Regions from separate parts of the Mesorhizobium sp. M1423 genome, predicted to be linked through region 1. Evidence: predicted binding sites of a transcription regulator. Region 1 holds the regulator's gene; the other holds the start of a gene.
What was found. The regulator PhoB, encoded in region 1, activates phosphate uptake and scavenging genes when phosphate is short. The targets are predictions, from matches to a motif close to TGTCATNNANCTGTCAT.
Positions count from the first base shown of each region.

Region 2: a site for PhoB is predicted at 2,506-2,522, ahead of olsB (l-ornithine N(alpha)-acyltransferase). Genes of this name have one in related genera too.

Region 1 covers NZ_JAMYKU010000001.1:457,167-463,095, reverse strand. The annotation lists gene NKG95_RS02410 (sugar ABC transporter permease) at 1-552, opposite strand, end outside; gene xylF (D-xylose ABC transporter substrate-binding protein) at 695-1,735, opposite strand; gene NKG95_RS02400 (ROK family protein) at 2,022-3,266, shown strand; gene phoB (phosphate regulon transcriptional regulator PhoB) at 3,276-3,965, opposite strand; gene phoU (phosphate signaling complex protein PhoU) at 3,982-4,689, opposite strand; gene pstB (phosphate ABC transporter ATP-binding protein PstB) at 4,722-5,525, opposite strand; gene pstA (phosphate ABC transporter permease PstA) at 5,522-5,929, opposite strand, start outside.
Region 2 covers NZ_JAMYKU010000018.1:94,890-100,818, reverse strand. The annotation lists gene acuI (acrylyl-CoA reductase (NADPH)) at 1-54, shown strand, start outside; gene NKG95_RS22005 (PAS domain-containing hybrid sensor histidine kinase/response regulator) at 142-2,436, shown strand; gene olsB (l-ornithine N(alpha)-acyltransferase) at 2,586-3,461, shown strand; gene NKG95_RS21995 (trimeric intracellular cation channel family protein) at 3,471-4,103, opposite strand; gene NKG95_RS21990 (TetR/AcrR family transcriptional regulator) at 4,179-4,829, shown strand; gene NKG95_RS21985 (cupin domain-containing protein) at 4,883-5,662, shown strand; gene grpE (nucleotide exchange factor GrpE) at 5,782-5,929, opposite strand, start outside.

The DNA of each region.
Region 1 (5,929 bases):
CGCAACGGTGCGCCCGCTGGTGATCAGCCATGCCATGCCGCGCCAGACCAGCAATCCGCCGAGCGTCACGATAAAGGCAGGAACCTGGAGATAGGCGATGATGAAACCCTGAAACGCTCCGATAGCCAGGCCGAGCACCAGGCCGGCGGCCAGTGCGATGACCCACAGCCAGGGGCTGCCAAGCTGAAATCCCATGATGCGGACGAGGAATTCGGCCTGCGCCACGCCCATCACCATGCCGATCACGCCTTCCACGGAGCCGACGGAAAGATCGATGTTGCGCATCACGATGACCAGCACCATGCCGGTCGCCATGATCGCCACCGACGAGGTCTGCACCGAAAGGTTCCAGAGATTGCGCGGCGTCAGGAAGAGCCCGCCCGACAGTATGTGGATCCCGACCCAGATGACCAGCAGCGCGCCGACCATGCCGAGCATGCGCGTGTCGAGTTCGGTTGCCTTGAGAAATCGGGCAACGACGCCGAGCTCCGATTCCCGCGCCCGGTCTGCCGTCGAGCTGTCGACCGGCGTGTTGGAAGTCGTGTCGGTCATGATGTTTCTCCCGCCGGGTTGCCGTCTGCCGCGGATGCCGGAAGCAGCCTAGAAGTTATCCGCCGGAAGCGGAAAAACAATTCTTTCTTGAAAAAACGCCGCGGCAAGCGGCCGCGGCGTTCGGACTTCTCGGAAACTCGGATCAGTTGCAGACCGGAACAGCGCCCGCCGCCACGCCCGCGCAGACCTCTTCTTTCTTGATCCAGCCGGCGTCGATGACGACGTTGAGGTTGTCCTTGGTGATGGCGACCGGGGTCAGGAACAGGGACTTTACGGTGTTGCCGCCGGGCGTGGTGAAATCCTTCACGCCGGCAATGTCGGTCATCTGCTTGCCGTCGGCCAATTGCGAGGCGATCTCGGCGGCGTTCTTGCCGAGCTCGCGCGCGTCCTTCCACACCGAGACCGTCTGTGTGCCGAGCGCGATGCGATTCAGCGCGGCGTGGTCGCCGTCCTGGCCCGAGACCGGAACCGATCCAGCCAACCCTTGCGCCGTCAGTGCGGCGACGACGCCGCCGGCAGTGCCGTCGTTAGCGGCGACCACCGCATCGACCTTGTTGTCGTTCGCGGTCAGGAACTGTTCCATGTTCTTCTGGGCGTTGGCCGGCAGCCAGCCGTCGGTATAGGCCTCGCCGACATTCTTGATCTTGCCGCTGTCGATGGCGTCCTTCAGCACTTCCATCGAACCGGCAAAAAGGAAATCGGCATTCGGATCGGCGCCCGAGCCCTTGATGAAGACATAGTTGCCTTCCGGCTTCACCTTGAACACGTCGCGGGCCTGCATGCGGCCGACTTCCTTGTTGTCGAAGGTCAGGTAAAAGACGTCCTTGTTCTCGATCAGCCGGTCGTAGCCGACAACCGGAATACCTTCGTCCAGCGCCTTCTGCACGGCCGGCCCTATCGCCGAGGCGTCCTGCGCCAGGATGATCAGTGCGTTGGCGCCCTGCGAGATCAGGCTCTCGACGTCGGTGAGCTGCTTGCCGGGGTTGGACTGTGCGTCGGCGGAAATATACTTGTCGCCTGCGGCCTCGATGGCCGCCTTCATTGCGGCTTCGTCGGTCTTCCAGCGCTCTTCCTGGAAGTTCGACCAGGAAACGCCGATGACCTTGTCCTTAGCCTGCGCCACCGACGCAAGCGCCAGCGTCATGGCGACACCCGCCAGAATGGCGGTCGTGAATTTCTTCATCATATCCTCCCTGCGCCGCGTACGGCGTGACCAATTGGCCCCAAAGGCCAGCTTAGAGGCGCTAATTTTTTCGAGCCTCGAAAAAATACTGGCCCGATCTCCCGCTGCTGTCAACATCGATTCTGATGGATTTTGATGTTGCTGCGAGTTTTTTCGAGCTTCGGAATAAACGATGACAGCGCCACCTGCATCTGACACTATTTGCCTCATCTGACACTATTTGTCGGCATTACCGACGGCTTCCGGTTCATGAGCGGCCGCGGCAAACCGGGAGGAAAGCAAAACGATGTCGGTCGGAATCCGCCATGACGATTTGCGCCGGCGCAACCGGGCGATGGTGATCTCGGCCGTGCGCCGGGCCGGCCAGCCATCGCGTACGGAGATCGCCGCAACCACCGGCCTCAGCCATTCGACCATATCGGCGATCTCCTCCGACCTGATACGGGAAGGCATCCTCGCCGAGAGCAAGGCAAGCGAACCCGTTTCGTTGAAACGCGGTCGTCCGCAGGTCGGCCTTGCCCTCAATCCGGAAGCGGCGGCGGTGCTGACCGTGGTGTTGTCGCTGAATTTCCTGTCGGCCGCCATCATCGACTATGCGGGGCAGGTGGTCGCCGAGGAACAGCGCCGGCTGGACACGCTGACCATGCCGCGCGACGAACTGATCCGCGAATGCATGGCCATCGTCCGGCGCCGGCTGGAGGATCCAGACCTTGACGTCCGCCGCGTCGCCCGCATCGCCTTGGCGATTCAGGGAATTACCGACTCCCCTGCACGCGCCATGCTGTGGTCGCCGATCACGCCGCAGACGGACATCGACTTTGCCGACATGCTGGAAGATGAATTCGGCATCCCGGCCACGGTGGAGAACGACTGCAATATGATGGCGGTGGCTTTGCGCTGGCGCGATCCGGATCGCTATCGCGACGACTTCATCGCCATCCTGCTTTCGCACGGAATCGGCATGGGGCTGGTGCTCAAGGGCGAGCTGTTCACCGGCACACACTCCTCGGGCGGCGAGTTTGGCCACATGATCCATCGTCCGGGCGGCGCACTCTGCCGTTGCGGGCGGCGCGGCTGCATCGAGGCCTATGCCGGCAATTACGCCATCTGGCGCAACGCCACGCAGATGAGCGAAGACAGCCAACCGGTCGCCGACGTCAGCGACGCCGACATGCGCGCGCTGGCGGTTCGGGCGCGCGAGAAGGACGGGCCGGAACGCGAAGCCTACCGCAAGGCCGGCGAAGCGCTGGGTTTCGGTCTCGGCTCGCTGTTCGCGCTGATCGATCCGGCACCGGTTGCGATGGTCGGCGCCAGTGCCGCCGCCTTCGATCTGATCGAGCCGGCCTTGCGCAAGGCCATCGCCCAGACCGCCGGCGGCCAGCATTCGGGCTCGATCTCCTTCGATACCGAGCCGAACGAATTGCCGCTGATCCGCGAAGGCTGTGCAATGCGGGCGTTAAGCTTCGTCGACCAGCAGATTTTCGCGCCGGGCGCGCAAATGAGGCCCGGCGTCAGAAAGAACGTAGCCTGACTGGGCGGGTCAATCTTCCCTGATCGCGTAGCCGGCACCGCGGATGGTGCGGATGACATCAGGCATGCGGCCGTTGTTGACGGCTTTGCGCAGCCGCCCGACATGCACGTCGACGGTGCGTTCGTCGATATAGATCGTCTCGCCCCAGACATTATCGAGTAACTGGCTGCGCGAGAAGACGCGGCCCGGATGCCGCATCATGAATTCGAGCAACCGGAATTCGGTCGGCCCGAGCCGGATCTCGGTCTTCTTGCGATACACCCTGTGCGATTCGCGATCGAGCACGATGTCGCCGACCTTCAGCACGCTGGACAGCACTTCCGGCTTGGCGCGGCGCAGCAGCGCCTTGACCCTGGCCATGAATTCCGGTGTCGAAAACGGTTTGACCAGATAGTCGTCGGCGCCGGTCGAAAGACCGCGTACCCGGTCGCTCTCCTCGCCGCGCGCGGTCAGCATGATGATCGGCAGCCGTTCGGTTTCGGGGCGCACCCGCAACCGGCGGCAGAGCTCGATGCCGGAAACCGCTGGTATCATCCAGTCGAGCACCAGAAGATCGGGCACATTCTCCTGCAAACGGATCTCGGCTTCGTCGCCGCGTGTCACCACCTCGACCTGGTAGCCTTCGGATTCGAGATTGTAGCGGAGCAGCACACCCAACGGCTCCTCGTCCTCCACCACCATTATGCGTGGTGCGATCATCGGCTGGGCACCCCCATCATGTCGCCGGTGCGGACATTGTCGTTTCGTCTTGCTTCGGACGATTGACCGGCAATTGCTCGCCGGTCAGCACATAATACGCATTTTCGGCGATGTTGGTGACATGGTCGCCGATCCGCTCCAGATTCTTGGCGCAGAACAGCAGATGCGTGCAAGCGGTGATGTTGCGCGGGTCTTCCATCATGTAGGTCAACAGCTCGCGGAACACCGACGTGTATTTGACGTCGATACGCTCGTCGGCGGCGCGCAGCTTGGCCAACGCGGCTGCATCGCCTGCAGCATACTCCTCGATGACGCCCTGCACCTGGATGAGCACCAGCTGCGCCATCGCATCGATGGAATGCGATAGGTCGCGCGGCGTGACGCTGAGGCCGACCGCGCTCACACGCTTGGCGATATTCTTGGCAAGGTCGCCGATGCGTTCGAGGTCGCCGGCCATGCGGATCGCCCCGACGACATGGCGCAGATCGTGGGCCATCGGCTGGCGCTTGGCGATCAGGGTAATGGCGCGGTCGTCCAGTTCGCGTTGACGCGCATCCATGATGGCGTCGTCGGAGACGACGCGTTGCGCCAGCACGTTGTCGGAATTCAACAGGGCCTTGGTCGCCCCGCCGACCATCGAACCGGCGAGGTCGGCCATGTCGCGGATCAGCTTGCTGATCTGCTCGAGATCCTCGTCGAAAGAAGCGACTGTGTGTTCGCCCATGGTCCTGTCCTCATATGCGTGATCGGAACGGCTCAGCCGAAGCGGCCGGTGATGTAATCCTGCGTGCGCTTCTCGCGGGGCGACGTGAAGATCTTCTCGGTCCGGTCGAACTCTACCAGTTCACCCAGATACATGAAGGCGGTCTGGCGCGATACGCGCGCCGCCTGCTGCATGTTGTGGGTGACGATGACGATCGTGTAGTCGGCTTGCAATTCGTCGATCAGTTCCTCGATCTTGGCGGTCGACAGCGGGTCGAGTGCCGAAGCCGGCTCATCGAGCAGAATGACTTCCGGCTTCACCGCCACGGTGCGGGCAATACAAAGCCGCTGCTGCTGGCCGCCTGACAGGCTCAAGCCGCTGGCGTTGAGCTTGTCCTTGACCTCGCCCCACAGCGCGGCCCGCTTCAACGCTTGTTCGACGCGGCCGTCCATTTCGGACTTGCCGAGATTCTCATAAAGCCTGACGCCGAAGGCGATGTTCTCGTAGATCGACATCGGGAACGGCGTCGGCTTCTGGAACACCATGCCGATCTTGGTCCTCAGGAGATTGAGATCCTGCGAGCGGTCGAGAATGTTCTTGCCGTCGAGCAGCACCTGGCCCTCGGCTGTCTGCTTCGGGTAGAGTTCGTAGATGCGGTTGAACACACGCAGCAGCGTCGATTTCCCGCAGCCCGAAGGGCCGATGAAGGCAGTGACGCTGCGCTCGGGCAGCGACAAGGTGATGTCCTTCAACGCCTTGCTCTGGCCGTAGTAGAAGTTGAGGTTCTTGACCTCGATCTTCGTCTTCTCGGCGACCGTTTCGGTCATCGTCATGTCCGGGGACAACATCTGTGTCATCTGTCCTCTCTGCGTCCGGTAAGGCTGCGGGCGAGGATGCTCAAGCCCAGAACCGTCAGGGTGATTATGAGTGCGCCGGTCCACGCCAGTTGCTGCCATTCCTCATAAGGGCTGAGAGCGAACTGGAAGATGGTCACCGGCAGGCTGGCCATCGGCGCGTTGATATTGCTGCTCCAGAACTGGTTGTTGAGCGCGGTGAAGAGCAGCGGCGCCGTCTCGCCGGAAATGCGTGCTATCGCCAGCAATATGCCGGTGACGATGCCGGACAATGCGGCGCGGTAGGCGACCGAGCGGATCACCACCCAGCGCGGCGCGCCGATCGCGGCGCCGGCTTCACGCAACGCGTTCGGCACCAGGTTGAGCATGTCTTCAGTGGTGCGCACGACCACCGGAATGACCAGGAT
Region 2 (5,929 bases), on a different contig from region 1:
GCGCATGACATCGTCGAGGGCAAGATCCGCGGCCGCGTGGTGGTGGACATGTGAGGCCCCAAAGGGACAAAAGAGCGCGACCGCTAAAATTCGAACGATCAACCACAACCTTCAATAAGCTCTGTCTGGCAGGAATTCCGTATGATTGCGGAACCCGGCATCAGAGAGGCGGAGCCAGCCGAACGGGCCGGCGGGACGGTCCCCGTCCCCGGGGCGCCAGGGCGGCAGCTTGTCGCCGCGCCGCCGCTGGCGCCGGAATTGCCGGACGCCAACCGCCACGGCCTGCCCTTCCTGACTCTCGTCGCCATCGTCGTGCTGGCAGGCCTGTCGCATCTGACCGGAGCGCCGATCTTCATCACCATTGGCCTTTTGGCGACAGCCATCGCCGGGCTCGCCATGCATCTGCGCAACAGGCGCACCCAGCGTCGCGCGGTGGCCCTGCTCGACGCCACGACCGCCCGCAATCGCGCCGAGATCGAGACGCTGGCCGACCGCATGTGGGAGATGCAGGAGAGCGAGGAGCGCTTTCGCGGTCTGATCGATGCACTCGGCGATCTCGTCGTCCACCGCGACCGCGACGGCCATATCGTCTACGCCAACAAGGTTTTCGCCGACCTTGTCGAAACCGACCAGCGCGACCTCGCCGGCAAGACCCTGGCCGAACTAGCCATCGATGTCGGCATCGTTCCCGACGCCGCCTTTTCCGACCATGAATGCCTGAGTTCCACTGATGTCGCCATTCGCACGCCGGACGGCCCACGCTGGTTCTCTTGGATCGAGCTGTCGGTGCGCGACAAGGACAGCGGCGCCGTTTCGCATCGCGCCATCGCCCGTGACATCACCGCCCGCAAACGCGCCGAATCCTCGCTGATCACCGCCCGCGAACGGGCCGAATATGCGAGCCAGGCCAAATCGCGCTTCCTCGCCACCGTCAGCCACGAGATCCGCACGCCGATGAACGGCATCATGGGCATGGCCCGGCTTCTCGCCGACACCAGCCTTTCGCCCGAGCAGCGGACCTATGTCGGCGCCATCTCGACCTCGGCCAGCGCGCTGCTGGCGCTGATCGAGGACCTGCTCGACTATTCCAAGATCGAGGCCGGCCGCTTCGATCCCGAACCGCAACCGATGTCGGTGCGCGAGATCGCCGACAATGTCATCGAGCTTTTGGCGGCGCGGGCTTTTGCCAAGGATATCGGCCTCGGCTGCCATGTCGAACCCGACGTGCCGCAGCTGATCACCGCCGACCCCGGCAGGGTCAGGCAGGTGCTGCTCAACCTTATCGGCAACGCCGTCAAGTTCACCGACAGCGGCGGCGTCCTGGCAAGCATCGGCCGCGTCCGTACCGAAACCACCAACCGCATCCGCTTCACCATCACCGACACCGGCCCCGGTCTGCGCGAGGAGGACATGGAGCGCATCTTCGAGGACTTCGAACAGGCTGACGGCACCTCGACCCGTGCGCATGGCGGCGCCGGTCTCGGTCTTGCCATCTCCAAGCGCCTGGTGACCGCCATGGGCGGCACTATCTCGGTCTCGAGCCGACTTGGCCAGGGGTCGGAATTCGTCTTCGAGATTCCCGCTATCTCCGCCGTCGAGGCGCTGCAGATCCGCCAGAACGCGCTGTCGGGCCGGCATGCCGTGATCGTGTCGAAGAACCTGGTCGAGGCCGAAGCCATCGCCCGCACCATTCGCGCCAATGGCGGAACGGTCGATCTGGCCGCCGCCGCCGCCCAGGCCGCCCCTTTCGCCGAGGGCTGCAACGTGCTTCTGGTCGATGCTGCCATGGAGCAAAGCGACGGCAGGCTGCTCAGGCGCCTGCGCCAGAGCGGATTTGTCGATTGCGAGGCAGTGACGCTGATCGCGCCGACCGACCGCGGCATGCTTGGCGAGTTCCGTGCCAACGGTTACGCCACCTTCCTGGCGAGGCCGGTGCGCGGCGAGACATTGCTGCGCGTGCTTTTGACCAGCCACGCGCCGGTCATAGCCGAGCCGCAACCGCAAAAGCGCGGCGCGCAGGCTGTGCACGCCATTGGCGGCCGCCAGCAGGGCCTGTCGGTGCTGATCGCCGAGGACAACGACATCAACGCCATGCTGGCCCGCGCCACGCTGCTGAAGGCGGGGCATCGGGTGAAAGTGGTCGGCAACGGCAAGGCCGCGGTCGAGGCGGTCATCAGCACCGGCCATAAGCACCGCTACGACGTGGTGCTGATGGACTTGCATATGCCTGTCATGGACGGTCTGGACGCCATCGCCGCGATCCGCCGCCATGAGGAGGAGACCGCGGTGCCGCCGGTGCCGATCATGGTGCTGTCGGCCGACAGCCAGGAAAAGACCCGCCACGCCGTGCTCGCTCACGGTGCCAGCGGCTTCGTCACCAAGCCGCTCGACCCTGATGCCCTGGTTCATGCGGTTGAAGGGCAAGTGGCCGCCTGAGGCACAACATAGACGGTCGATAGATTACCCAGCCGACGAAGTATTGCCCGCAGAGCCGTATCACGGTACTGTCACAATCCTGTTGCACCTACACCGTATCCCCGTGCCAAGAGGGATGGCTCGAAGGAGAATCACTCGTGCATACAGTCATGCCGGAATGTGATGCTCGGCCGAACGCCAGCGGGCCTTTGCTCGTCGGCCGGAATGCCGATGCCGTCATAAAAGGCGCATCGCTCGGCCGCATCGGCAATCTCGAAGTGCGGCTCGCCCGCAACGAGGCCGAGATCGCTGCCGCGCAGGAAGTGCGCTACCGGGTGTTCTACGACGAGCTTGGTGCCAGGAAGGACCTGTTCCAGATGCAGGACCGCCGCGATGCCGACCGCTTCGATCCCCTCTGCGACCATCTGCTGGTCTTCGATACTTCGCTTTCCGGTCCGGAGCATCGCCGCATCGTCGGCACCTACCGCCTGCTGCGGCAGGAGATTGCCGCGGCGGCGGGCGGCTTCTATTCCGAAGGCGAATTCGAGTTGACCAAGCTGATCGCGCGACATCCCGGCCAGCGCTTCCTCGAGCTCGGCCGCTCCTGCGTTCTGCCGGAATACCGCTCCAAGCGCACCATCGAGGCGCTGTGGCAAGGCATCTGGGCCTATATCAATCATTACGGCATTGGCGTGATGACCGGCTGCGCGTCGTTCCACGGCACCGTGCCGGCGGCACATGCAGAGGCGCTGACCTATCTTGCCCACCACTGCCGGACGAATTCATCGTGGGACGTGCGTGCCGTCGCCGGGCGCTATTGTTCGATGGATCTGATGCCGATCGAAGCCGTTAACACCAAGGCGGCGATCGCCGCGATGCCGCCGCTGGTCAAGGGCTATCTGCGCGTCGGCGCGCGCATCGGCGACGGTTGCGTCATCGACCGTGAATTCTCGACGGTCGACGTGTTCGTGGTGATGCCGGTCAAGGAGATCGGTGCCCGCTACGTCAATTATTATGGCGGGGAAGCGCAGCGGTTTGCAGCCTGACACCTTAAATCAGGGAATATCTTCCGGACGCCGGCCAGGCTTGCTTTTGTAGGACGGAAAGGCCCAGCCGAATTTCAGCGCGCCGCCGCGTACGCAGAAAGCCGCCATGAAACCTGCCAGGCCCGACGCAAGCGGCGGCAGTCCGGCGAAATCGCCAAGTGTGTAGAGGCCGGCGCCGGCAAGCGCTGCGGTAACGTAGATTTCCGGTCTCAGGAGCACCGAAGGCTCGCCTGTCAACAGATCGCGCAGAATGCCGCCAAGGGTTGCGGTGAGCATGCCGGTGACGATCGAAACTGCAGGTGACCCGGTGATCGTCAGCCCCTTGGCCGCGCCAATCACCGAAAATGCGGCAAGACCTATGGCGTCGAGCCAGAGCAGCAATTTGTAGCGCGACTCGAAACGATGTGCGCTGAAGAAGACGACGACCGCCACCGCCGCACAGATTAGCACATAGTCGCGGTTTCCCACCCAGAACACGGGCACGTTGAGGATGACGTCGCGAAACGTTCCGCCCCCGATGCCGGCAACGCTAGCCAGAAACAGGTAACCGATAATGTCGAGCTGTTTGCGCGAGGCGGCCAGCGCACCGGTCGCCGCGAAGACGGCGACGCCGGCGTAGTCGAGAAGCTCGATCGGGTTCATGGAGGGAATAATGAAATACCGAGTGGGGAATAGCGAGTGGCTCCTGCGAATCTGGATTGACTCCAGATAAATTAAATGATTGAATTGTTCATTCAATTATTTGGGTGGACGTCTATGTCCCCTCGCCGCTACAGCATGGCTTCCCGGACTGCCGCCTTCGCCAAGACGAGGCAGCGCATTCTCGACGCGACAATCAAGCTGCACACCCAGAACGGCATCTTTGGCACGACTTGGAAGGACATCGCTACGGAAGCCGATGTCGCCGTTGGCACCGTCTACAAGCATTTTCCTACTCTGGATGACCTGGTGCCGGCGTGCGGCGAATTGCTGATGGAGCGCCTGCGTCCTCCGTCGCCCGAAGCAGTGACGGAGATAATCGGCGACGCGACCGATCCTGAAGAACGGCTACGCCGGGTCGCCAACGAGCTGTTCGCCTTCTACCAACGTGGCGGACGGCATCTCGAAAGCGACCTGCGCGAGCGCGAGCTTCCGGCCATGCGGGAATGGGAGGAATACCTGCGACACATGGTGGCCGGATTCGTGCGTGAGGCACTGGCGCACGACGGTCCGGGCGATGATGTCGTGCAGGCAATCAGCTTTCTATTCGACTTTCCGACGTTCAACGCCATGCGGATACGCGGCATGACGGTGGACCTCGCCGTCGAAACGGCAACGACAATGGCGCTCTGCTGGCTCAAAGGCAGAGGCCGGACGAGCACGTCTTGAGCGAACAGAATGCGGGAGGCGAAACACAGGTCAGATGGCAAAGGGAGGAAGTCATGGACACGAATGTCGTTGAAATCACTGAATTTGCATTGAAGCCCGGATTCACCGAGCAGATGTTCCTGCAGACTAGGGATGAAGTGAATGACGAGGTGCGAAAGCTCAAGGGTTTCCTCAACCGTCGCCTGCTCAAATCCGCAGGCGGCTGGACGGAGATATTCGAATGGGCGGACATGGACAGCGCCAAGGCGGCTGGCGAGGTCTGGTCCTCCCTGCCCGGCATCAAAAACTATTGCTCGATGGTGAATTCCGCCTCGATCAAGGTCGGCTACCATTCTGTGGCGGCCGTGGCTGGCGGCGAAGCTGGCAGGAGCACTCCCCACGCCTTTTGCAGTCACGCCTTGGAAGGAGAGGCGCGCTGGTGGCTTGGCTCGCTAGCGGTGATCAAGGCGACAGCGGTCCAGACGGCGGGCCAGTTCACGCTGATCGAAGTGCTCGAGAGCGAAGGTGAGGCGCCGCTGCATGTGCACCATCGCGAGGACGAGTCATTCCTGGTGATGGAAGGCGAGATCGAGTTCGAGATCGGCGGTAAGGCGATTATGGCTGGACCCGGTTCGTTTCTCTTTGGGCCACGCGATGTGCCGCACCGCTATACGGTCAAGCGTGGGCCGGCCCGGATGCTGTTCTTCTTCACGCCTGGCGGTTTCGAGGAACTTCTGAGGGCGACCAGTGTGCCCACCGCCGACAGGCGCATTCCTCCGGACGGCGAAGGAATGCCGGACATGGAGACATTCCCCGACGTGGTCCGCCGCTATGGCTGTGAACTGCTGAGCTGAGGGCAGGAAAGCCTGCACGGCGAACTGTTTGATCGCCCTGAAATCGGATAGGTTGGGGGCGGTCGATCATCCCTCACGCTTTGGTGGCGGTTGCTGGCTAACGGAGCCCTACTCCCAGTTCACGCATCCTTCTCAGCCTGCTCGTTCACCGGCCCCGGCTCCACCGGCGCTTCGCTTGCCACATGCTTGGGGCCGCCCTTGGCGACGCCGACCATGGCCGGCCGCAGCACGCGCTCGCCGATCGAATAGCCGGGCTGCACGACCTGG